Regions from separate parts of the Streptomyces sp. NPDC093984 genome, predicted to be linked through region 2. Evidence: riboswitches for the same ligand, from Rfam matches in the RefSeq annotation. Region 2 holds a riboswitch; each other region holds the start of a gene.

Region 1 (7,636 bases), on a different contig from region 2:
TCGTAGGCGTCGATCCTCGGGATCGTGCGGCGGCCGAAGTGCGCGGCCTCGTTCGGACGCGCGGTGATCTGTACACGCAGGCCCGCACGGCCCGTGCTGACGTAGTCCAAAGTGGCGATCGCCTTGGAGATGTGGAACGGCTCTGTGTGAGTGGCCACCACGGTCGGCACCAGCCCTATGTGCCGGGTCAGTGGCGCGACACGGGAGGCGACGAGCACGGCGTCCAGTCGTCCGCGTACCTGGTCGGTGCGCTCGTCCGGGTCGAGGAACTGCGAGGACTGGGGTCCGAGCCCGTCCTCGATGGTCACGAAGTCGAGCAGACCGCCTTCGGCCTCGGTGATCAGGTCGGCCCAGTACCCGGCCGTGAACAGGTCCCGGGGCCGGGCCACGGGCTCGCGCCAGGAGGCGGGATGCCAGCCGGTGCCGTCCAGGGCGACGGCGAGGTGCAGGTGCGAAGGAGAAGTCGAGGACACGAGTGGGTGCCTTCCTGAAGTCCGTACGAGATGGCCGGCCGGCGCGAGCGGGCGCGGCGGAGGGCGAGCGCGGCGAGACGGGGGGGACCCCCGGCCGAAGCTGGGGACGGTCAGGAACAACAGAGCGCGCCGGCCACGCGCAGCAGATCGATGTGGGCCCGGGAGTGCAGAAGCGGACGGCGGGACGGCTTCAGGGCGCGGGCGTGCACGGTACCGGTCACGTCCTGCACCTCCGTCCCTACGGCCGTCGTGGCGCGCAGCTCGTCGTCAACGACAACAGCCCCGCTCCGCCGTCTGTTCCGCACTCCGGGCATCCCTTCGGTCAGGAGTTGTCGAGCGGCAGCCCGGGCGGGTTGACCTGGGACCTGGCGACGGCCTCGTTGGACAGGTTCCAGGCGGCCAGCCACTTGGCGTACTGGCCGTTCTCGATCAGGTGGTTGATGGCGTCGGCGAGGGGCTTCGCGAGCCCGCTGTCCTTCTTCGCGGTCGCAGCGATCAGGCCCTGCAGGGACTCGCCTGCGCCGGAGAACTCGCCCGCGTTGCGGGTCGCCTGGGGCGTGTTCGCGACCTGCCTGATGTGGTAGGCGATACCGGGGTTGGGGCCGAAGTACGCGTCGATCTTGCCGCTGGACAGCGCGAGGTAGGTGCCGTTGCGGTCCGGGTAGTACTTGACGGTGAGCTTCTTGCCCTCCTTGGCCAGCTTCGCCTTCCACTCCAGGAGGAGCTTCTCCTGGTTGGTGCCCGAGCCGACCGAGACGGTCCTGCCCGCGAGGTTCTCGTAGTCGCCGTCGAAGTTCCAGGTGCTGGTCCTCGGCACCTCGAAGGCCAGGTTGTCCTGCCGGTAGGAGGCGAACTCGTACTTCTTCTTGCGCTCCTCGGTGTCGGTGACGTTGGAGAAGGCCACGTCGACCTTGCCGCTGTCGATGCCGACGAACAGGTTCTCCCAGGTGAAGTTCTTCAGCTCGGGCTCGAGGCCGAGGACCGCGGCCACCAGGCGGCCGAAGTCGGGTTCGGCCCCGGTGAGGGTCTTCTGGTCACTGCCCACGTACGCCAGCGGTGCGAAGCCGGAGGGCAGGGCGCCGACGCCGATCTCCAGCTTGCCGCTCTTGCGGATGGCGGCGGGCAGTTCGGCGTTGAGGGACTTCACCTCGGACACCTTGAGGGCGGTCTGCGTGGCGGCGCCGTTGGAGAGCTGCCCCACGGTGACCGTTCCGGAGGATGCGCTGTCCGTGTTGGTGGCGGCGTCGCTCGTGCCCCCGCACGCGGCGAGTCCGACGGCGAGGGAGGCGACGGCGGTGCCTGCGGTGAGGCCGCGCAGGAGTCGGGCGCGAAGACTGAGGGTGGGCATGGCTGTCCTTGTTCGGTGAGCGGTGGCGGTGTGGCGTGGGGGGAGGCTTGGGAGAGGAACGCGGAACCGGCGGGTTCAGAGCACCTTGCTCAGGAAGTCCCGGGTCCGCTCGTGCCGCGGGTTGTCGAGGACCTCGGCGGGCGGCCCCTGTTCGACGATCCGGCCGTCGTCCATGAAGACCACCCGGTCGGCGCATTCGCGGGCGAAGCCGATCTCGTGGGTGACGATGACCAGCGTGGTGCCGCCGCCGGCCAGGTCCTTGATGACGGCCAGCACCTCGCCGACGAGTTCGGGGTCGAGGGCCGAGGTGGGTTCGTCGAAGAGGATGACGCCGGGCCGCAGGGCGAGCGCGCGGGCGATGGCGACGCGCTGCTGCTGGCCGCCGGACAACTGCCGCGGGTAGGCGCCGGTCCTGTCGGCGAGTCCGACCCGGCCGAGCAGGTCCAGGGCGAGGTCCCGGGCCTCCGGCTTGGTCAGCTTGCCGGTCGCCACCGGCGCCGCTGTCACGTTCTCCAGCACGGTCAGGTGCGGGAAGAGGTTGAAGTTCTGGAAGACGAATCCGATGCGGCTGCGCTGGCCCAGGATGATCCGCTCGCTCAGCTCCTTGAGGTGGTCTCCGTGCCGGCGCACGCCGATGGGCTCGCCGCCGACGCTGACATAGCCGCGGTCGGGCTTCTCCAGGTGGTTGATCACCCGCAGCAGGGTGGACTTGCCGGAGCCGGACGGGCCGAGGATCACGGTCACCTCGCCCGGCCGTACGGTCAACTCCACGCCGTGCAGTACCTGGTGGGCGCCGAACGCCTTGTGCACGTCGTGCACCTGGATGGCGGCGGGGCGGGTCTGGAGCGTGTCGGTGGTCATACGGCGGCCTCCCTGCGCGCGCGGGCCCGCAGATCGGCGAGACCGGTGCGGAGCTTCTGCAACGGGGTCGGCGGCAGCGCGCGGGTGGCGCCGCGGGCGTAGTACCGCTCGACGTAGAACTGGACGACGGACACGAGGCTCGTCAGGATCAGGTACCAGGCGGTGACGACCAGCAGCAGCGGCACGATGTCGCCGGGGTAGGTGCTGCCCATGGTCTGCGCGGAGCCGAACAGGTCGAGCAGCGACACGTAGAACACCAGTGACGTGCTCTTGACCAGGCCGATCAGCTGGTTGACGTAGTTCGGGGTGATGGACCTCAGGGCCTGCGGGAAGACGATCAGCCGGAACTGGTGACCCTTCGGCAGGCCGAGCGCGGCGGCCGCCTCGTGCTGGCCCTGGTCGACCGAGAGGATGCCGCCGCGGACCACCTCCGCCGCGTACGCCGCCTCGTTCAGGCTCAGTCCGACGACGGCGACGACCATGTCGGTGGCGAGCTTGGACTCGTCGAAGCTGAAGAACGCCGGGCCGAAGGGCACGCCGACGCTCAGCGTCCTGTACAGGGCGCTGAAGTTGTAGAGGAAGATCAGCACCACGATCAGCGGTATGGAGCGCAACGCCCACACGTACGTCCAGCTGACCGCGCGCAGGACCGGGCTCTTCGAGAGCCGTGCCAGTGCGAGCACGATTCCGCCGAGCAGGCCCAACACGGCGCTGAGCGCGGTGACTTCGAGCGTGATGAGCAGCCCGTCGAGGATGGTGGGACGCAGGAACCAGTAGGCGAAGCGGTCCCACTGGTAGAACGGGTTGGACACCAGGCCGTGGACGAACTGGGCGACGAGAACCAGCACGACCGCCGTGGCGATCCAGCGGCCCGGCCGGCGCAGGGGCAGTACCCGCTGGGCCGCGGGGGGCTTGTCCGCGGTGTCTTCGTCGGGCGGCGCCGTGGCGAGGGACACGACGGCTCCGGGGGGTTCACTCATGACAGGCTCCAGCGGAGTCGGACGCCCCGGCGGCGCGCCACGGCACCGCCCGGCGGCGCGGGCCGCGGCGTGACGAGGCTGGTGAAGCGCAGTGCACCGGGGACGGGACGGAACGAGGGCACACCGCGGCGGCGGTGCGCGTCAGGGATTCAGAACGCCGTCAGCCGTGACAGCGGGCAGAGCCCGGGGTGGTACACAGTGCGCTGTTGACGCGGAGGAGGTCGACGGAACGGTTGGCGCACAGCAGGACGCAGCCGCGGAGCCGCACTGCGGCTGTCCTCGAGGCTGCGTACATCACTGTCTCCGTCGTTCTTCCGGCCCGGGGGGCCACGCGCTTACCGAAACGTCATCCGGTCGGGTCGTCACCTGGGGCACCCCACCGCGGTGCGAGGGTTGCCGGTCAGCCAGCCAGGGCTTGTCGCTGACGCTCATGACCTTTCTGGCCGTAAGTCAATACAGGCTCCGCAAGCGATGTCAACGTGCGTCCGGCACGTGATACGTGCTCAGCGGGCGCCGTTCTCCGCCTCAACCGGTGTGCGTGGCAGCGTCGTTGGGGACGTGCGAGGCCCAGTCCAGGATCTGCACCGCGGCGCCCGCGGCCTCCAGTCCCCGGCAGTGCGCGTGGTGCCGTCGGGCGATGCCGGCGTGGTCGAGGTGTGGACCGAAGGCGGGGTGGGCGGCCAGCCGGCGGGCGTACGCCCACAGGTGCGGGTGGCCGGCGATGCGGTGCACCGCGGCGGCGTCCAGGTGCCAGCGGTGCACGGTGTCGAGCTGCACCAGGCTGACCCACAACTCCACGTCCGCTGCGGTGAGTCGGTCGCCGAGCAGGTACTCCTGACGGCCGAGCCGTCCCTCCAGTGACCGCAGGGTGCACAGCAGCGAGGTGAGCGCGGCGTCCCGCTCCTCCGTGTCGGCGTCGACGCGTCCGGCGCGCTGGGCCGCCGCGTCGATGCCCTGCTCGCACAGCCGCTTGACACCCTCGATCTCGGCGTCCGCCCCCTGCGGATACAGCGCGGGGTGGTCCGTGCCGAAGTGCCGCGCCAGGTCGCGCATGATGTCCGGAGCGTGGGTGCTGACGATCCGGCCCGACCAGTCGTCGCTGAGCACCGGCGCCAGGGCGGCTCCGGGGTAGCGGTGGGCACTGGCCTCGTACAGCGGACGCAGCGCGGAGTACTCGCCGCCGGGTCCGTCGGGCACCGCGGGCAGCAGCGTGACGGGACAGACGTCCTCGAGGCCGAGCAGGCTGTGCGTGACGGCTATCCGCAGACAGTGCGGACACGCCAGTGACAGGTGGAGACGGTAGCGGCGCGGCACTGCGTAGTGGCCGCTGCGCGCGTCGCAGCCGATCCGGCCGCGGAAGGCGGGGAACGGCTGTGCGGACGGGAGTGCGGTCAGGGCATGGGCGGACATGTCTCTCCCGGGGTCCTGGGACGCGAGGGCGGGGGTGGTGGCCCACGGGCAGGCGGCGCTCTCCTGCGCGAACGGCGCGGAGTGGCGGGGGCGGGGCGTGGCTCCGCCGGCTTCAGCGCCGGTGGCTGCTCGCGCTGCAGACGCGCAGCAGATCGATGTGACGGCGGGAGGTCAGCAGGAGGGACTGCCGGCGCGTGCGGTGAACACGGCTGATGACCGGCTTCAGGCGCCCCATGTTTCCCTACCTGTCCACTAGGAAATCCCCTTTGAAGTGTCGATCCGCCTCAGGCGCACGTCAAGGGGGTGGTCCGAAAAGCAATGGAGGCGAGTTCTGGATGGACGGCGGCCTACTACCGCTTGCGCTTGGCCGTCTTCGTGGTCTTCGAGCGCCTGGCGCCCTTTCCCGCCCGGGCGGCCTTGGGTCGACCTGTCGGGGAGTACGGCTTGGGCACGTTCACGGCTCCCAGGACCGCGAACTCCCGGTTGGTCTCGGTCTGGCGACGAATGACGTCCGGCAGGTCCGGCATGGCCAGCAGCAGCTCGCAAGCGCGTAGGGAGCCGGCGTGGTCGCCCACGTGGAAGGCCGTGATCGAGAACTCGAAGAGCAGACCCCAGCGGTACACCCAGGACTTGGTCAACAGATCGTCCGGTTCCGGTCGGCCCACGACGGCGCCGAGGATGGCGTACGCGGTGTGGTGGCGGCCCTGGGTGCGCAGCCGCGAGGCCAGTTCGTAGCAGGCCTCCAAGCGCTGGGGGCGCGACTCCCAGGCCCGGGAGAACGCGTCCATCGCCCCGGCCCAGTCGTCCGCCTTCTCGGCCCTGAGGATGCCGGCCTCCAGCAGCGAGCAGTACACCTCCTCCGGCCAACCGCCCATCGCGGCACGCTGCTCGTACAGCGCGATCGCCTCTTCCGCGTGCCCCAGGTCGCGCTCGATGTTGGCCAGATAGAAGACGGTCGGCGCGTCGGAGGGGTCACGTTCGAGTTTGCGGCGCAGCAGGCACGCCTCACGCTGGACCTTGTCGCTCCGGCAGCCGCCGTCGCCGTGGTCCTCGATGACGAGTGCGTCGAGGTCCTCCTGGACGTCGGGCTCGTCGGTGCGGGGCTCGTGGGTGACGCCTTCGTAGCGCCACAGCCAGTCGCCCCGCATGAGGTGCTTGAAGCGGTGCCCGGTGCCCGGGACGTCGTGGCACAGCAGGTATGAACCCGCCGTCAGGTGCGGCAGCGGGGCGTCCTGGCGCACGACGTGACCGGCGTCGAGGGTGAGGATGTAGTCGGCCTTGCCGTGGGCGTGCTGGATGTTCTGCGTCCGGTTGTGGCCGAAGTCGATCCAGGGTTCTTCGAGGAGTTCGCCGGGGATACCGTCGAGCGTCGTGCGGATGAGATCCTGGGTACCGTCTGTCGAACCGGTGTCCGAGATCACCCAGGTGTCGATCAGGTGACGTACGGAGCCGAGGCACCGCTCGATCACGCCCGCCTCGTTCTTAACGATCATGCAGAGGCAGATGGTCTGCTTCTTCACGGCCTCACCGGTCTCGGGATGACGATGTCCTGATGGAGAGGCCGTCACTGTGACACAGGCCGGTTCTCCTCCCACCTATCCACACGGAGGGCGGGACGCAACGGCGCCCGATTGGCCGCGCACCCCCAAAGCTCGAGAAATCGTCATCGATCAATCGGCCCTACATCATCGAAGCACTCCGCTTAGTCCGATTTGTTGACATATCTGCGTGTTTTGGACAAGAACTCCCAATTGTTGGTTGTGCCTGGGTCAAGCTCACTCTCGGATTCGGGGACCTGCCCGAAAAGGTTGACACAAGGAGCACACACATGAGTCCTGAGTACAGGACGACATCGCTGCTCGGGCCGCTGGCGCGAGACAGGTTCAAGAAGGCCGGCATGATCGCCTCGCTCGCGCTGGTGATGGCCACCGGCGTGGCCGCCCCCGCCGCCCTGGCCGCGCAGACCGGGCCCGCGCACAGTGCCGTGGCCGGCGGCGACAAGTGCGACAACGACAACCACCGCGCGACCGGGATCGGGGGCGACCACGACAAGGACAAGAACAAGTGCCGCGGCGCTACGGGGGCGACGGGTGCCACCGGTGCGACGGGTGCCACGGGGGCCTCGGGTCCGTGCATCGACATCGACGCGGTGCAGGAGACCGGTAACAACGACCTCCGAGCCGCGCTGACCCCCGACGGACGGACGTTCGCGGGCATCCGCAGCGACACCGGCCCCACCCCCGTGACCAACCCGTTCGTGTGGACCGACCTCAGCACCCACCCGTCCTACCCGACGAACGCCTGCGCCGTGTCCATCAACGAGCACGGCGCGTCCACGTCGGAGAACCACCCGGTCCGCATCGATGTCATCACCACTGCAGGGACCGTGTGGGAGACCACGTGTACCGTCATGCCGGGGGCCGCGCCCTCACTCGACTGTGACAACAACCCCTGGGTCCAGTTGACCACGCCCGCCTAGGCCGAGCCGTCGCAACCGGACCCGCACGCCTGAGCCGCCCTCCCACGAGCACCCGGGGGGCGGCTCCGGCCGTGCCGGTCAAACT
Region 2 (7,636 bases):
TCGGCATGACCGGAGCCCTGGCGAGCTGCGCGGGTGCGGTGGGTTCCGGGGACGTCACCCTGCGGCTGGTGGCCGCGGACTACGGGGACTCGTCGGCGAACAGCTCCAAGAAGTACTGGGACCAGCTGGTCGAGGACTTCGAGGCGGAGCACTCCGGAATCAAGGTCGAGGTCAGCGTCTACTCCTGGAACGACGTGGACCGCAAGGTCAAGGAGATGGTCGCCAGGGGCGACGCCCCGGACATGGCGCAGATCGGGGCCTACGCGGACTACGCGGCGGCGGGCAAGCTGTACCCGGCCGACGACGTCCTCTCGATCCCCGTCCAGGCGGACTTCGCCTCTGAGCTGAGTGACGCCGGCAAGGTGAACCGGACCCAGTACGGCATGCCGTTCGCCGCCTCCACGCGGATCCTCTTCTACAACAAGACGTTGTTCTCCGAGGCCGGCATCACCACACCGCCGCAGAGCTGGAGCGACCTGGCGACGGACGCCCAGCTGCTCAAGGCCAAGGGGGTGAAGTACCCGTACGCGCTGCCGCTGGGCCCCGAGGAGGCGCAGGCCGAGACGATGCAGTGGCTGCTCAGCGGCGGCGCCGGCTACCTGAACGGCTTCGGCTCCTACGACCTCGACTCCACGCAGAACGTGGCCACCTTCACCTGGCTGAAGGACAACCTGGTGGGCAAGGGGCTGACGGGCCCGGTGGCACCGGGGAAGCTGAACCGCGCCGACGCCTTCGCCGCGTTCACGCGCGGCGAGGTGGGCATGCTGAACGGCCATCCGTCCCTGATGAAGATGGCGCGCGAGAAGGGCGTGAAGTTCGGCATGGTCCCGATGCCCGGGATCAACGGCCGGGCGAAGTCGACCATGGGCGTGGCGGACTGGATGATGGCGTTCCAGCAGGGCGGCCACAAGGACCAGATCCGTGAGTTCCTCGACTACGTGTACAGCGAGAAGAACGTGCTGTCCTTCTCCCGCGAGTACGACCTGCTTCCGGTGACGAGCTCCGCGCAGGAGACCATGGCGCGGTCGTCCCAGGACCAGGACCTGGAGCCGTTCCTGCAGGAGCTGCCGAGCGCTGAGCTGTACCCGGTCGGCAAGACGTCGTGGGCGACGGTCAGCGCGGACATCAAGAACCGGATAGGCAAGGCGGTCGGCCCGGACGGCAGCCCGGCGGCGATCCTGGGCCAGCTCCAGCGGGCGGCCGTGACGGCCGACAGCTCCGCGGGCTAGCCAGGACACGTGCGGGTGGGCCGGGGCACCCCCTGGGGGCTCCGCCTCGGCCGGCCCGGCCCCCGTCGGCCTGAACGGCCTCGTCCGCGATCCCCCCGAGCTCTTCGAGCAGGGGGGACCCCCGGACGGGCCCATGGTTGGCTACCGTTCCCGCATGGACGACCTGAATCCCAGAGAGAAGGCCATCCTGGCCCTGGAGGGCCGCGGTTTCTCCGGGCCGGGGGCCAAGGAGCGGGCCATACGGGAGCAGCTCGGTCTCGCCCCCGTCCGCTACTACCAGCTGCTCAACGCCCTCCTCGACGACCCCAGGGCCCTCGCCCACGCCCCGGTCACCGTCAACCGCCTCCGCCGCATCCGCGAGGCACGCCGCGCGGAACGCTGAGCCGTGAGCCGTGAGCCGTGAGCCGTGAGCCGTGAGCGGTGAGCGGTGAGCCGTGAGTCGCGCCGGGCCGGGCCGCCCGCGCGCGCCCGGCGCGCCCCCGTGACCCCGTGGGTGCGCCCGGCCGCGCGCCGATAGGGTCGGACCCATGGGCAGCCACACGGACTCCTTGCCGACGCCCGCCACCCCGGCCGGGCGTGACGGTCTCGACGCCATCCTCGCCCGGCCCGAGCGGGCCGTCCTCGCCTTCGACTTCGACGGGACGCTCGCCCCGATCGTCCCCGACCCCGACCAGGCCCGCGCCCACCCCGACGCGGTCCCCGCCCTCGCGGCCCTCGCCCCGAAGGTCGCCTCCGTCGCGGTGGTCACCGGCCGCCCCGCCGGCGTCGCCGTCCGCCACGGCGGCTTCGCGGGCGTCCCCGGGCTCGACCACCTCGTCGTCCTCGGCCACTACGGCGCCGAACGCTGGGACGCCCGCACCGGCACCGTCACCGCCCCGGCCCCTCACCCCGGAGTCGCCGCCGTCCGCGCCGAACTCCCCGGCTACCTCGACGAGATCGGCGCCTGGCGCGGCACCTGGATAGAGGAGAAGGGCCGCGCCGTCGCCGTCCACACCCGCCGCGCCGAGGACCCGCAGGCCGCCTTCGAAGCCCTGCGCGAACCCCTCGCCGACCTCGCCGCCCGCCACGGCCTGATCGTCGAACCCGGCCGCATGGTCCTGGAACTGCGCCCGCCGGGCATGGACAAGGGGGTGGCCCTGTCGGAGTACGTCCGTGAGACCGGCGCCGAAGCGGTCATGTACGTCGGCGACGACCTCGGCGACCTCCCCGCCTTCGCCGCCGTCGACAAACTCCGCTCCGACGGCGTCCCCGGCCTCCTGATCTGCAGCGGCAGCGACGAGGTCACGGAACTCGCGAAGAGGGCGGACGTGGTGGTCGACGGCCCGGCAGGGGTGGTGCAGCTACTGAGGACATTGGCAGAGAGGCTGGCGTAAAGCGCGCCCCTTCAGGGACGCGGGGAACTGCGCGACAAGCCCCCACCGACCCGCACCCGAAAAACGACCTCAGACCTCCAGCGCAGCCAACTGATCCAAGAACCACCGACCGGGCGGAAGCGCCGTAGCCTGCGCAGCCAACCGCTTCGAGCGCTCCGCCCGCTCACCCACCGGCATCGACAACGCCTCGTGCAAAGCCTCCGCCGTGCCCCGGATGTCGTACGGATTGACCGTCACCGCGTCGTCGCCCAGCTCCTCGTACGCCCCGGCCTCCCGCGACAGCACCAGCGCACACCCCTGGTCCGACAGCACCGGAACCTCCTTGGCGACGAGGTTCATGCCGTCCCGGATGGGGTTCACCAGGGCGACGTCGGCGAGCCGGTAGGCGGCGAGAGAGCGCGCGAAGTCGTCCTTGACGTGCATCTCGACCGGGGTCCAGCCCGGCGTGCCGTACCTTTCGTTGATCTCCGCGGCCACCCGCTGGACCTCCGCCGTGTACTCCCGGTACACGGTCAGGTCCTGGCGGGACGGGTACGCGAACGCCACGTGGACCACCCGGTCGCGCCACTGCGGACGGGACTCCAGCAGCTCCTCGTACGCCAGCAGACCCCGCACGATGTTCTTCGACAGCTCCGTGCGGTCCACCCGCACGATCACCTTGCGGGGGCGGCCGTCGGGGCCGGTGCCGATCTGCTCGCGCAGGATCGCCATCCGTTCGTCCACATCCGGCCGGTGCGCCCGCTCGCGCAGGAAGTCCGCGTCCGCGCCCAGGCCGTGCACCCCGATCCGGGTGTTCCCCAGCCCGCCGACGAGCGCCTCGCAGCACCCGGTGAAGGCGTCCGCCCACCGCTGGGTGAGGAAGCCGAGCCGGTCGGCGCCCAGCATGCCGCGCAGCACCTGACCGGCGATGTCGTCCGGAAGCATCCGGAAGTAGTCCACCGGCGCCCACGGCGTGTGCGAGAAGTGACCGATCCGCAGGTCCGGCCGCAACTGCCGCAGCATCCCCGGGACCAGCGTCAGGTGGTAGTCCTGCACCACGACCGCCGCTCCCTCGGCCGCCTCCTCGGCCAGCGCCTCGGCGAACGCGCGATTGTAGGCCTCGTACGACGCCCACGCGTGCCGGAACTCCCTGCCGAAGACCGGCTCGAGCGGCGTCTGGTACAGCATGTGGTGGACGAACCACAGCACCGAGTTCGCGATGCCGTTGTACGCCTCGGAGAACACCGTCGCGTCGATGTCGAGCATCCGGACCCGCCGCCCGCCGGTGTCTGCCGGATCCAGTGCGCCACCCGTGCGGCGTACGGCCTCGCGGTCGCCGTCGTTCAGGGCCGCGCACACCCAGACCGCGTCCGCGTCGGGGCCGATCGCCGACAGGCCCGACACCAGGCCGCCTCCGCCGCGTTTGGCGGTGAGCTGCCCGGACTCGTCCAGCGTGTACGAGACGGGGCCGCGGTTGGAGGCGACGAGGATGCGGGCGCCGTGGGCATGCTGCGTGGAAGCCATGCCTCGAAACCTAGCCCGCGCCGAAAACGCTCAAACGTACGGTTCGGCCGTATGCGGAACCGTGTCCGCCACGCCCGGACACCCGGCAGAGCATGGTTCAGGCCACCCTTCGTTCCATGTACTCCGCGATCTCCGCCATCGGCGGCCTCTCCTCCGTGTCCACCGGGTACGTACGGGGCTCGAAGCCGCCCTCGACCCGTTCGAACTGCGTGAGGGCCGGGCGGACCAGATGGCCGCGGGCCAGGCGGAGCTGGGCCGTGCGGTAGATCGCGGCGGCCATGCGGCCGAGCGCCTGGCCGTCCTGGTGGCGGTGCCTGCGCACGCCGACGTCGACCTGGGCCAGCGCGTCCAGGCCCACCAGGTGCAGCGCGTCCACCAGCATGCCGAGCTCGACGCCGTACCCGACCGGGAAGGGGAGCCGTTCCAGCAGGGAGCGGCGGGCCGCGTACTCGCCGCCGAGCGGCTGGACGAATCCGGCGAGCTGCGGCCAGTGCATGTTGAGCAGCGGGCGCGCCATCAGTTCCGTGACCCGGCCGCCCTGTCCCGCCGTCTTGCGGGAGGCAGGCGCATCCGGCTCGGTGCCGGAGGCGAGCGAATCCGACTCGATGCCGGAGGCAAGCGCATCCGGCTCGGTGCCTAGCGGCCGGTCGTACATCGCCTTCACCAGGTGCACGTCCGGGTCGGTGAGCAGCGGGCCCACGACCCCGGTCACGAAGTCGGAGGAGAACTCCTTCAGGTCCGCGTCGACGAAGCAGACGATGTCCCCTCCGGTGACGAGCAGGGAGCGCCACAGCACCTCGCCCTTGCCGGGCACGGCCGGTATGCGCGGCAGGATCGTGTCGCGGTGCACCACCCTCGCGCCGGCCGCGGCGGCGACCTCGGACGTGCGGTCGGTGGAGCCGGAGTCGACGACGACGATCTCGTCGACCAGCGGAACCTGCCGCACGAGGTCGTGGCGGATGACGGAGACGATCTCGCCGACCGTCTCCTCCTCGTTGAGCGCGGGCAGCACGACGCTGACCGAGGAGCCCGAGGCTCGTTTGGCGGCCATGATCTGGTGGAGCGGGCGATCGGTGACGGACCAGGAGCGGGTGCTCAGCCAGCGCTCGACTTCTTCCAGCACAGTCTGCGGCTCCTCACGTTCGTACGGGGTGGGGGGTGAGTCGGGGACGGTCGAACGGTCTCTCTTGTGATCCATCTCGCGGTTCGGACGACTATCTCAACTCTCCCGGCCGTCGGTTACAGTCTTGAACAACGCCGGTGACCATCGCATGTCGGGGTCCACCCCCGGCCCGCACCGGCGAAACAACCACATACAGCTCATCCAGAGGGGCAGAGGGACACGGCCCGGTGAAGCCCCGGCAACCCTCCAGTCGGCTCTCGTCTTCGCAGGCGGGGCTCCCGGCTAGGGAAGGTGCCAATTCCGTCTCACGGCGAGGTGCGTCGTGGGGAAGATGAGGAGAAAGGGCCTCGCCTGACATGGCTGTGCAGACAGTTGCAAGCACCACCGACTCCGTGAACCTCGGCCCCGCCGCGGCGCTGTCCTGCCGCGAGTGCGGCCACCGGGTGCCGCTCGGCCCGGTCTTCGCCTGCGAGGAGTGTTTCGGCCCGCTGGAGGTCGCCTACGACTTCTCGGGCTACGACAGCGAGGAGCTGCGGAAGCGCATCGAGGCGGGCCCCGCGAACATCTGGCGCTATGCGCCGCTGCTGCCGGTCCCGGCGGACGTCGCCGACAAGCCGAACCTCAACCCGGGCTGGACCAAGCTCGTCAAGGCCGACAACCTGGCGCGCGAGCTGGGAGTCACCGGCGGGTTGTATGTGAAGGACGACTCCGGTAACCCGACGCACTCCTTCAAGGACCGCGTGGTCGCCCAGGCGCTGGAGGCGGCGCGCGTCTTCGGCTTCACCACCCTGTCGTGCTCCTCCACCGGCAACCTCGCGGGCGCGGTCGGCGCCGCGGCGGCCCGCGCCGGCTTCCGCTCCTGCGTGTTCATCCCGCACGACCTGGAGCAGGGCAAGGTCGTCATGGCCGCGATCTACGGCGGCGAGCTCGTCGGCATCGAGGGCAACTACGACGACGTGAACCGCTTCTGCTCCGAGCTGATCGGCGACCCGGCGGGCGAGGGCTGGGGCTTCGTCAACGTCAACCTGCGGCCGTACTACGCGGAGGGCTCCAAGACCCTGGCGTACGAGATCGCGGAGCAGCTCGGCTGGGAGCTGCCGGACCAGATCGTGGTGCCGATCGCCTCCGGCTCGCAGCTGACGAAGATCGACAAGGGCCTGCAGGAGCTGATCAAGCTCGGGCTCGTCGAGGACAAGCCGTACAAGATCTTCGGCGCGCAGGCCGAGGGCTGCTCGCCGGTGTCGACGGCGTACAAGGCGGGCCACGACGTCGTACGGCCGCAGAAGCCGAACACGATCGCCAAGTCGCTGGCGATCGGCAACCCGGCCGACGGCCCGTACGTCCTGGACATCGCCCGCCGCACGGGCGGCGCCGTGGAGGACGTGACGGACGAGCAGATCGTGGACGCCATCAAGCTGCTGGCGCGCACCGAGGGCATCTTCGCCGAGACGGCGGGTGGCGTGACCGTCGGCGTCACGCGCAAGCTGATCGAGAACGGTGTCCTCGACCCGGCGAAGACGACGGTCGTCCTCAACACCGGGGACGGTCTGAAGACGCTGGACGCGGTGGCCGGCACGGGGCTGACCGCGACGATCCGTCCTACCCTCGAGTCCTTCCGCGAGGCCGGTCTCGTCTGACCCTCCGCCCGCCACAACCCACCAGCCGTACCCCGACCGGAGGTCATCCCCCGATGAGCGTCACCGTCCGCATCCCCACCATCCTGCGCACCTACACGGGCGGCCAGGCCGAGGTCACCGCCGAGGGCGCGACCCTCGCCGAGGTCATCGCCGACCTGGAGAAGAACCACACCGGCATCGCCGCCCGCGTCCTGGACGACCAGGGCAAGCTGCGGCGCTTCGTCAACGTCTACGTGAACGACGACGACGTCCGCTTCGAGCAGGGTCTTCAGACCGCCACCCCGGACGGCGCGGGCGTCTCCATCATCCCGGCGGTCGCGGGCGGCTGACGGTCGTTCGGACGCCTGATCATTACCCTCGGTAACGCAGGTAACCGAGAGTTCATCGAATTGCCCTCTCCGTGAGAGAAACGGAGGGGGCAATTCTGCATGGTTGAGCGGGGTACAGTTGGGGAACGCGCTCCCGGACTCCCCTTCCGGGCCCGCGATCACCTGCCGCGGGCCCGACAAGAAGCAGCCAAACTGTGCAGGGCTTTTGCGCCATTCATTCCCTTTACCCGGCCCGACTTGCCCTGAATTCGGGTGAATTCTCCGTACATTCCCGACCGGTCGGACCCCGAATTCTCGTCCGATTGACCTGTTGCAGACGGCAGTTGGACAGATACATTCAGCCGCGGTCGACGCGTTCCGGCGCACGCCCCCAACCGTTGGGGGGTGAGGTCTGACCCGGATCCGCGAAGTGTGGATCTGTGCAAGGGCCAGTAATAGGGGA
Region 3 (7,636 bases), on a different contig from region 2:
ATCTTCCCGCTGGTCCTGGTCGCGATCGCGGTCTACCCGTTCATCGAGTCCTGGGTCACCGGCGACAAGCGCGAGCACCACATCCTGGACCGGCCGCGCAACGCGCCGACACGCACCGCGTTCGGTGCCGCCTGGATCTCGTGGTACTTCGTACTGCTGGTCGGTGGTGGCAACGACCTGTGGGCCACCCACTTCCACCTGTCGATCAACGCGATCACCTGGTTCGTCCGCGTCGCCTTCTTCGTGGTGCCGGTGCTCGTGTTCATCGTCACCAAGCGGATCTGCCTCGGTCTGCAGCGCCGGGACCGCGACAAGGTGCTGCACGGCCGCGAGTCGGGCATCATCAAGCGGCTGCCGCACGGTGAGTTCATCGAGGTCCACGAGCCGCTCAGCCAGGAGCAGCTGCACACGCTCACGGCGCACGAGCAGTACAAGCCGGTCGAGCTCGGCCCGACGGTCGACGAGAACGGCGTCGAGCGGAAGATCAAGGGCTCCGCGAAGCTGCGTGCCAAGCTCAGCAACGCGTACTACGGGGAGAACAACCAGATCCCCAAGCCCACGGTCGAGGAGTACAAGGAGATCACGAGCGGCCACGGCCACCACTGATCGCTGCACGCCACGCCACGGTGGAAGGGCCCCGTCCGGTGTTCGGACGGGGCCCTTCGCCATGCCCCCGGCTGGATAGGGTGGACCCGTTCGAGACTCGCGTCCCGTAGTCCGGGACACCGACCCAGGAGCGGCTTATGAGCGCTGTGCACCCCGCTGGAGGCGACACCGCGGCGGGCCGTTCCTGGCCCCAGGTGCTGAACGGGCTCCTCGAGGGCCGCGACCAGAGCGCGGACGACACCGCCTGGGCGATGGACCGCATCATGCGCGGCGAGGCGACGGACGCGCAGATCGCGGGGTTCGTGGTGGCGCTGCGGGCCAAGGGCGAGACCGTCGAGGAGATCACCGGTGTGGTTCGGGCGATGTACGAGCACGCCAACGTGATCGAGGTGTCGGGCCGCACGGTCGACATCGTCGGGACGGGCGGCGACGGCGCGAAGACGGTGAACATCTCCACGATGTCGGCGCTGGTGGTGGCCGGCACGGGCGCCAAGGTCGTCAAGCACGGAAACCGCGCGGCCTCGTCGGCGTCGGGCTCGTCGGACGTCCTGGAGAAGCTGGGCGTCAACCTCGACCTGACGCCCCAGCGGGTGGCGCAGGTCGCCGAGGAGGCGGGCATCACCTTCTGTTTCGCTGTGAAGTTCCACCCCGCGCTGCGCCATGTCGCCGCCGCGCGCGGTCAGCTGGGTATCCGGACGGTCTTCAACGCCCTCGGCCCGCTGACCAACCCGGCGAAGGTGAAGGCCCAGGCGGTCGGCGTCGCAGACCCGCGACTGGCGCCGATGATCGCCGGGGTGCTCGCCGAGCGCGGCAACTCCTCCCTGGTGTTCCGCGGCGACGACGGCCTCGACGAGCTGACGACGACTTCCACCTCCCACGTCTGGATCGTCCGCGACGGCAAGGTCACCGAGGAGACCTTCGACCCGCGGGACGCCGGTATCGAACTGGTCCCGATTCAGGCCCTGCGCGGCGGCGACCCGTCCCACAACGCCGAGGTCGCCCGCCGCCTCCTCGACGGGGAGACGGGCCCGGTACGGGACGCCGTCCTGCTGAACTCGGCTGCGGCGCTGGTGGCGCTGGAGCCGGGCGACGGCCCGCTGGCGGACCAGATCCGCACCGGCATGGCCAAGGCCGCCGAGTCGATCGACTCGGGCGCTGCCAAGCGTGTCCTGGAGCGGTGGGTGGCCGCCAGTAACGCCTGACGCCGAGCGCGCCCGCGGAAAAGGCCAGGTCAGCCTGGCTGGAGTAAAGTGAGATAAGTGGCAGCTCTCCCCGCGGGCCGCAAGGAGGCTGGGCATGATCCATTCAGCCGATATCCGTGAGTGGCGCAACCGGGACGTGATCGACGCCAAGGGCCACAAGATCGGGTCCCTTGAGGGGGTCTACGTCGACACCACCACCGACACGCCGGCCATGGTCACCGTCCGCACCGGAATGCCGACCCGGCACAGGCTCGTCTTCGTCCCCCTGGACGAGGCGACCGTGGGACCCGGGTACGTCCAGGTGGCGCACTCCAAAGGGCAGGTGCGCAAGGCGCCGTCCATCGGCCTGGACGACGTCCTGCCGGCCGAGCGTGAAGAAGAGATCTTCAAACACTACGACAGGGCCTATGAGCCCGGTGCCGACCGCGGACGCCGCCTCGCGCGCCGCTGACCCCCGGGCCGAAGGAAGTGGTCACCATGGCGGTCTTCCTGTTCCTGATCCTCGCGGCGGTCGCCCTCGGCATCATCGGCGCGGTCGCGAAGGGGCTGTTCTACCTCCTGATCATCGGCATAGTGGTGTTCCTGGCCAGCCTCGTCCTGTTCGGCATGCGCTGGGGGCGGCGCTCGAAGCACCACCTCGTTCGGTGACGCACCGGGACGGGTTCGCCCGTCCCGGTATACGGACAGAAGTTGCGAGCAGGTGATCACCTGCCGTAATTTCCACATCAGGTCATGAGCGACAGTCATTCGGCCCCGGCCGGCTGTCCGGCAACCCTCCGTCCGTGGCGGGGTGCCCCGGGTGAAGACCAGGTCGCAGGCAGCGAGGTCTGCGGCAAGCGCGGACCCCTCGTGCCTTCCAGGGGTCCTGGTCGTTCGAGGGAGCCTTCCGTGAGCAAGCGAATGCGTTAGGGCCGCAGAGCCCCGCCTCCGCACCCCCTTTTTCCTTTCACCTTCTCCGTGCCGTGCACACCGCCGCGCCCGTGCGCGCCTCCGGCACCGGTGATTCTCGCCTGCCCTACGGGAGTACACCCATGTCCGTCTCCACCCTTGCCGCCGACCAGTCCGTCTGTGCCCCGCTGCCCGTTCTGGGCCGTGATGTCACCGTCCCGCTCGTCACCGGCGGCGACGTCACCTACGCCGCGCTCGACTACGCGGCCAGCGCCCCCGCGCTGCAGCGCGTCTGGGACGACGTGGCCGCGTACGCCCCCTACTACGGCAGCGTCCACCGCGGCGCCGGCTACCTCTCCCAGCTGTCCACCGACCTGTTCGAGAACGCCCGCCGCACGGTCGCCGAGTTCCTCGACTGCCGCGACACCGACCAGGTGGTCTTCACCCGCTCCACCACCGACTCGCTCAACCTCCTGGCCGCCGCACTCCCGGCCGACTGCCAGGTCTTCGTCTTCGAGACCGAGCACCACGCCTCCCTGCTGCCGTGGCGGGACGCCCGGGTCACCTACCTCGACGCCCCGAGCAGCCCCCGGCAGGCCGTCGAGACCCTGGAGCGCGTCCTCGCCGACCGCGACCCCTACGGCCCGGCCCTGGTCTGCGTCACCGGAGCCTCCAACGTCACCGGCGAGCTGTGGCCGGTACAGGAGCTGGCGGCGGCCGCCCACGCGTACGGCGCCCGTATCGTCCTGGACGCCGCCCAGCTCGCCCCGCACCACCCGGTGTCCGTCAAGGACCTCGACGTGGACTGGGTCGCCTTCTCGGGTCACAAGCTCTACGCCCCCTTCGGCTCCGGCGTCCTGGCCGGCCGCGCCGACTGGCTGCGCCAGGCCGAGCCGTACCTCGCGGGCGGCGGCGCCAGCCGCAGCGTCACGCGCAGGACGGACGGCGGAGTGGACGTGGAGTGGCACGACACGGCCGCCCGCCACGAGGCCGGCTCCCCGAACGTGATCGGCGCCTACGCCATCGCCTCCGCCTGCAAGGCCCTCACCGAGGCCGGCTTCGACACCCTGGTCGCCCGCGAGCAGCACCTGATCCGCACGGTCAGGGAGGGCCTCGCCGACGTCCCCGAGGTCAGGATCCTCTCCCTCTTCGGCGACGACGCCCCCCGCGTCGGCGTGATCTCCTTCGTCGTCGAGGGCTGGAACAGCTCCCACTTCGCCGCCGCTCTCTCCGCCGAGTACGGCATCGGCGTCCGCGACGGCCTGTTCTGCGCCCACCCGCTGGTCCGCACCCTGCTCGGCAGCGACCCCCAGACCCAGGGCGAATGCGGCGCCCCCGAGGCGGCGCCCGGGGAGAAGTCCCTCAACGCGATCCGGGTGAGCTTCGGCGCCGGCACCCCCGACGAGCATGTGGAGCGCTTCGTCAACGCCGTGAAGGAACTGGTCAGCGACGGTGCGCGGTGGCAGTACCGCACGGAGAACGGCCGCTGCGTCCCGGCGGTCTGAGTCCTCGCGGGGCCGGTGAGGCGGTGTTCAGCGGATCAGGAGTCCAGCCCGATCGCGAACGCCGCCTCCAGGTCGTGCTGGGAGTACGTACGGAACGCCACGTGGGTGTCCGTCGCCTCGACCCCGGGGATCTTGCTGATGTGCCCGGGGATGACGTCCGCCAGCTCCTCGTGCTCCTTCACCCGCACCATGGCGATCAGGTCGTACGTCCCCGTGACGGAGAAGACCTCGCTGACGGAATCCAGCGAGGCGATCCGCTCCGCGATCTCGGGGATCCGGTCCACGCTGGTCTTGATGAGCACGATCGCGGTGATCACGGCTGCTGTTCTCCCTCGGGGGCCTCGGCTGGTGGTTTCACCCTACTCGTAGGCGTGTAGCGCACCCACGCGTAGAGGAACCCCAGCGAGAACCCCACCAGGTGGGCCAGGTAGGCCACCCCTGGCCCCTGGGCGGCCCGGCCCGCCGCCACCCACTGCAGGGACGCCCAGAACGGCAGCACCACCCACGCCGGGAACCTCAGCGGCAGGAAGAACAGGAACGGGAAGAGACTGGTCACCCGCGCCTTGGGGAAGAGGAACAGGAACGCACCCAGGACCGCGGAGATCGCCCCGGACGCTCCGACCAGGGTCTGCGCCGACGCGGCGTTGGCCGCCGCGTACCCCAGCAGCGCCAGACAGCCGCAGCCCAGGTAGAACAGGGCGAACTCCACGTGCCCCATCCGCTCCTCGGCCATGACCCCGAAAACGTAGAGGAAGAGCATGTTGCCCAGCAGATGCACCCAGCTGCCGTGCACGAACAGCGCGGTCGCGGGCGTGAGCGCCGCCCGCGGCGCCCCGCTGAACAGCTCCACCGGCACCACGCCCCAGCGGGCGAAGTAGGCCCGCTGCGCGGCGAGCAGTGCGTCCCCGGTCCCGTAGGCCGGACTCAGCCCCGCCGCCGGTCCGACGACGAAGAGCGCGCAGCACAGGACGATCAGCCCGTACGTCACCGGCGCCGACTGTCCGCGCAGCGCTCCCGCGGCCGCCCCAGGCCCTGTCGTCACATTCCCGCCTGCCCCGCGGCGTCTGGCACGCACGCTCGCCGCGTTGCCGAAGCGCCCACGTGGCTCCGCCACGAGGGCCCTCCGGCGCCTTGCGATCGCACGCACCAGACGCCGCGGGGCCCGCCCTCCGGGCGGACGACGGGAATGTGACGACAGGGCCTGCTCCAGGTGCTGATCATGGTACAGAGCATGGCGTAACCGGACCGATCCGCACAGAGTGCCTCGCCGCCGTGGAACGGGCGGGCGGCGGGTACTCGCCAGGCCGTAGGGTTACGAGCCACACGCTCCAGGGAAACTGGCGCATCACGGAGACTGGAAGAAGGAAGAGCACCCACGATGACGGTTCCCCTGCCGACGGAGACGACCCGGTGGCGCTGCACGCTCTGCGGCAACCTCACCCGTTTCGACGTGACCCGCTCGTCGAAGGTCGTCGAGTACGTGCACCTCGATCTGGCCGGGGAGCCGAAGGTGGAGGAGCGAGAGGTGGTCAGTGAGACCATCGAGTCGGTCCGTTGCCGCTGGTGCAACGCGGTCGACCAGGTGGAACTCGTGGACAGGCCGGGCGCCGGCTCCTGAGGGAGGCGGCCCCGCAGGGCGTATGGGGTGAGGGATGGCTGAGACCACAGGCGGGGAGCCGGTCGACGGCACCGCTGAGGTGCTCGACCGTCCGCTGCCCGACGGCGTGCGCCGCCGGGTCGTGCAGATCGTGTCCGACGGCTTCGGCGGGCTGACCCTCGCCGAACTGCCCGCACAGCTGCGGCAGTACGCCCGGTTCACCCCGACCCGCCGGGCCAAGTTCGCGGGCAACGCCATGGCGGCGGCCGTGGAGAGGGACGCGCTGTTCCGGCAGCGCATCGCCGAGAAGCTCAGAGAGGCGCAGCCGGAGCTCACCGGCGCCCTCGACTCCGGCTCGCCGCCCCCGGCCGCGGACCCGCTCGACGTGGCGGCCGCGGCCTATGTAGTGCGCCCGGCGGGCTGGGTGAAGCTGGTGACCGCCGCCGGCGAGGAGGCCCAGCGCGTCGACGCCGAGCGCGCCGACGAGGAGAGCCGGGCCGAGCTGGAACGGCTGCGCGCGGAGCTGGCGGCCGCACGCGAACACACCCGCACCGAGACCGAGCGGCTGCGGGCGGAGCTGGACGCGGCGCGCAAGGAAGCCGACTCGCTTCACCGCAAGCTGCGAGCCGCCCTCAGCGACGTCAGACGCGGCGAGGCCGCCCTGCGCAAGGCCCAGGGCGAGATCGAGGCGGTGCGCGCCGAAGGACAGGCCCAGCTCTCCGCCGCCGAGAGCGAGACCCGGCGGCTCAAGGCGCGCCTCGGCGAGGCGGAGGCCACCCTGGAGGCCACGCGCAGGGCGGCGCGCGAGGGCCGCAGCGTCGAGGACATGCGGGTACGGCTGTTGCTCGACACCCTGCTCGACGCGGCCCAGGGGCTGCGCCGCGAACTGGCGCTGCCACCGGTCTCCGTACGGCCGGCGGAGACCGTGGACGCGGTCGAACCGGGACGAATGACCCCGAAGGACATCGCCGCCCGTGCGCTGTCCGAGAACGATCCCGCGATTCTCGACCAGTTGCTCGCACTGCCCCAGGTGCATCTGGTCGTCGACGGCTACAACGTCACCAAGACCGGTTATCCGCAGATGCCGCTGGAGAAGCAGCGCCTGAGGCTCCTCGGTCAGCTCTCCCAACTCGCCGCGCAGACCGGCGCCGAGGTCACCTGTGTCTTCGACGGGGCCGAACTGGCGGCACCGGTGCTGCTCGCGCCGCCGCGCGGGGTGCGGGTGCTGTTCTCCAAACCGGGCGTCACCGCCGACGAGTTGATCCGCCAGCTGGTGCGCGCCGAGCCGCCGGGCCGGCCCGTCATCGTCGCCTCCACGGACCGCGAGGTGGCCGACGGGGTCGCGAGGGCGGGAGCGCGCCCGGTTGCTTCGGCGGTGCTGCTGAAGCGTCTCTCGCGCGGCTGAAATCGGGCCTGAGGTCACCTACGTCACCAACCGCAACGTACAGGCTCAATGCCCGAATTGACGGAACCGTCGCGCAACGTAGCGTCAGGGCTGCCTCACTTCCTGTGCCTCATGTGCAAAGAATGCACTGCGTGACTGGATTTTTTGGTGTGAGGATTTGAATTCATCACGATGAGGTCACTAGGGTCTGGCCTCGAACCTCCAAGCGGGTGATCACTCAGAAGAAGGAGCCTGCTTCCGTGGCGTCCCACCGTCGACCCAAGCAGCCGAGTCGTGCACGTGTGACCGTGCTGACCACCGCGGCCGCCGCCGCTGTCGCGTTCAGCGCGAACGCCGCCAACGCGGCGCCCAGTGCCAAGCCGAGCGTGGACGAGGTCAAGTCCAAGGTCGACAAGCTCTACGAGGACGCGGAGAAGGCCACCGAGCAGTACGA

What was found. A riboswitch is a leader RNA that binds a small molecule or an ion and turns the genes downstream of it on or off. The one in region 2 is predicted to bind S-adenosylmethionine.
Region 1: linked by a shared signal. The riboswitch ahead of ACIRC0_RS20825 (amino acid ABC transporter permease) and the one ahead of thrC (threonine synthase) in region 2 are both predicted to bind S-adenosylmethionine.
Region 3: linked by a shared signal. The riboswitch ahead of ACIRC0_RS13815 (aminotransferase class V-fold PLP-dependent enzyme) and the one ahead of thrC (threonine synthase) in region 2 are both predicted to bind S-adenosylmethionine.

What each region holds. Positions count from the first base shown of each region.
Region 1 is NZ_JBIWIM010000005.1:295,992-303,627, forward strand. It holds gene ACIRC0_RS20805 (LLM class flavin-dependent oxidoreductase) at 1-473, opposite strand, end outside; gene ACIRC0_RS20810 (putative leader peptide) at 584-694, opposite strand; gene ACIRC0_RS20815 (ABC transporter substrate-binding protein) at 796-1,821, opposite strand; gene ACIRC0_RS20820 (amino acid ABC transporter ATP-binding protein) at 1,897-2,682, opposite strand; gene ACIRC0_RS20825 (amino acid ABC transporter permease) at 2,679-3,662, opposite strand; SAM riboswitch class IV at 3,989-4,098, opposite strand; gene ACIRC0_RS20830 (glutathione S-transferase C-terminal domain-containing protein) at 4,188-5,072, opposite strand; gene ACIRC0_RS20835 (hypothetical protein) at 5,185-5,307, opposite strand; gene ACIRC0_RS20840 (glycosyltransferase) at 5,423-6,592, opposite strand; gene ACIRC0_RS20845 (hypothetical protein) at 6,901-7,551, shown strand.
Region 2 is NZ_JBIWIM010000008.1:146,436-154,071, forward strand. It holds gene ACIRC0_RS27460 (extracellular solute-binding protein) at 6-1,229, shown strand; gene ACIRC0_RS27465 (DUF3263 domain-containing protein) at 1,384-1,611, shown strand; gene otsB (trehalose-phosphatase) at 1,757-2,602, shown strand; gene ACIRC0_RS27475 (trehalose-6-phosphate synthase) at 2,672-4,105, opposite strand; gene ACIRC0_RS27480 (glucosyl-3-phosphoglycerate synthase) at 4,203-5,228, opposite strand; SAM riboswitch class I at 5,423-5,566, shown strand; gene thrC (threonine synthase) at 5,585-6,865, shown strand; gene ACIRC0_RS27490 (MoaD/ThiS family protein) at 6,919-7,194, shown strand.
Region 3 is NZ_JBIWIM010000003.1:356,342-363,977, reverse strand. It holds gene ACIRC0_RS13835 (cytochrome bc complex cytochrome b subunit) at 1-606, shown strand, start outside; gene trpD (anthranilate phosphoribosyltransferase) at 744-1,808, shown strand; gene ACIRC0_RS13825 (PRC-barrel domain-containing protein) at 1,903-2,259, shown strand; gene ACIRC0_RS13820 (hypothetical protein) at 2,286-2,456, shown strand; SAM riboswitch class IV at 2,537-2,653, shown strand; gene ACIRC0_RS13815 (aminotransferase class V-fold PLP-dependent enzyme) at 2,840-4,201, shown strand; gene ACIRC0_RS13810 (Lrp/AsnC family transcriptional regulator) at 4,237-4,518, opposite strand; gene ACIRC0_RS13805 (rhomboid family intramembrane serine protease) at 4,515-5,243, opposite strand; gene ACIRC0_RS13800 (hypothetical protein) at 5,580-5,819, shown strand; gene ACIRC0_RS13795 (NYN domain-containing protein) at 5,854-7,203, shown strand; gene ACIRC0_RS13790 (NlpC/P60 family protein) at 7,443-7,636, shown strand, end outside.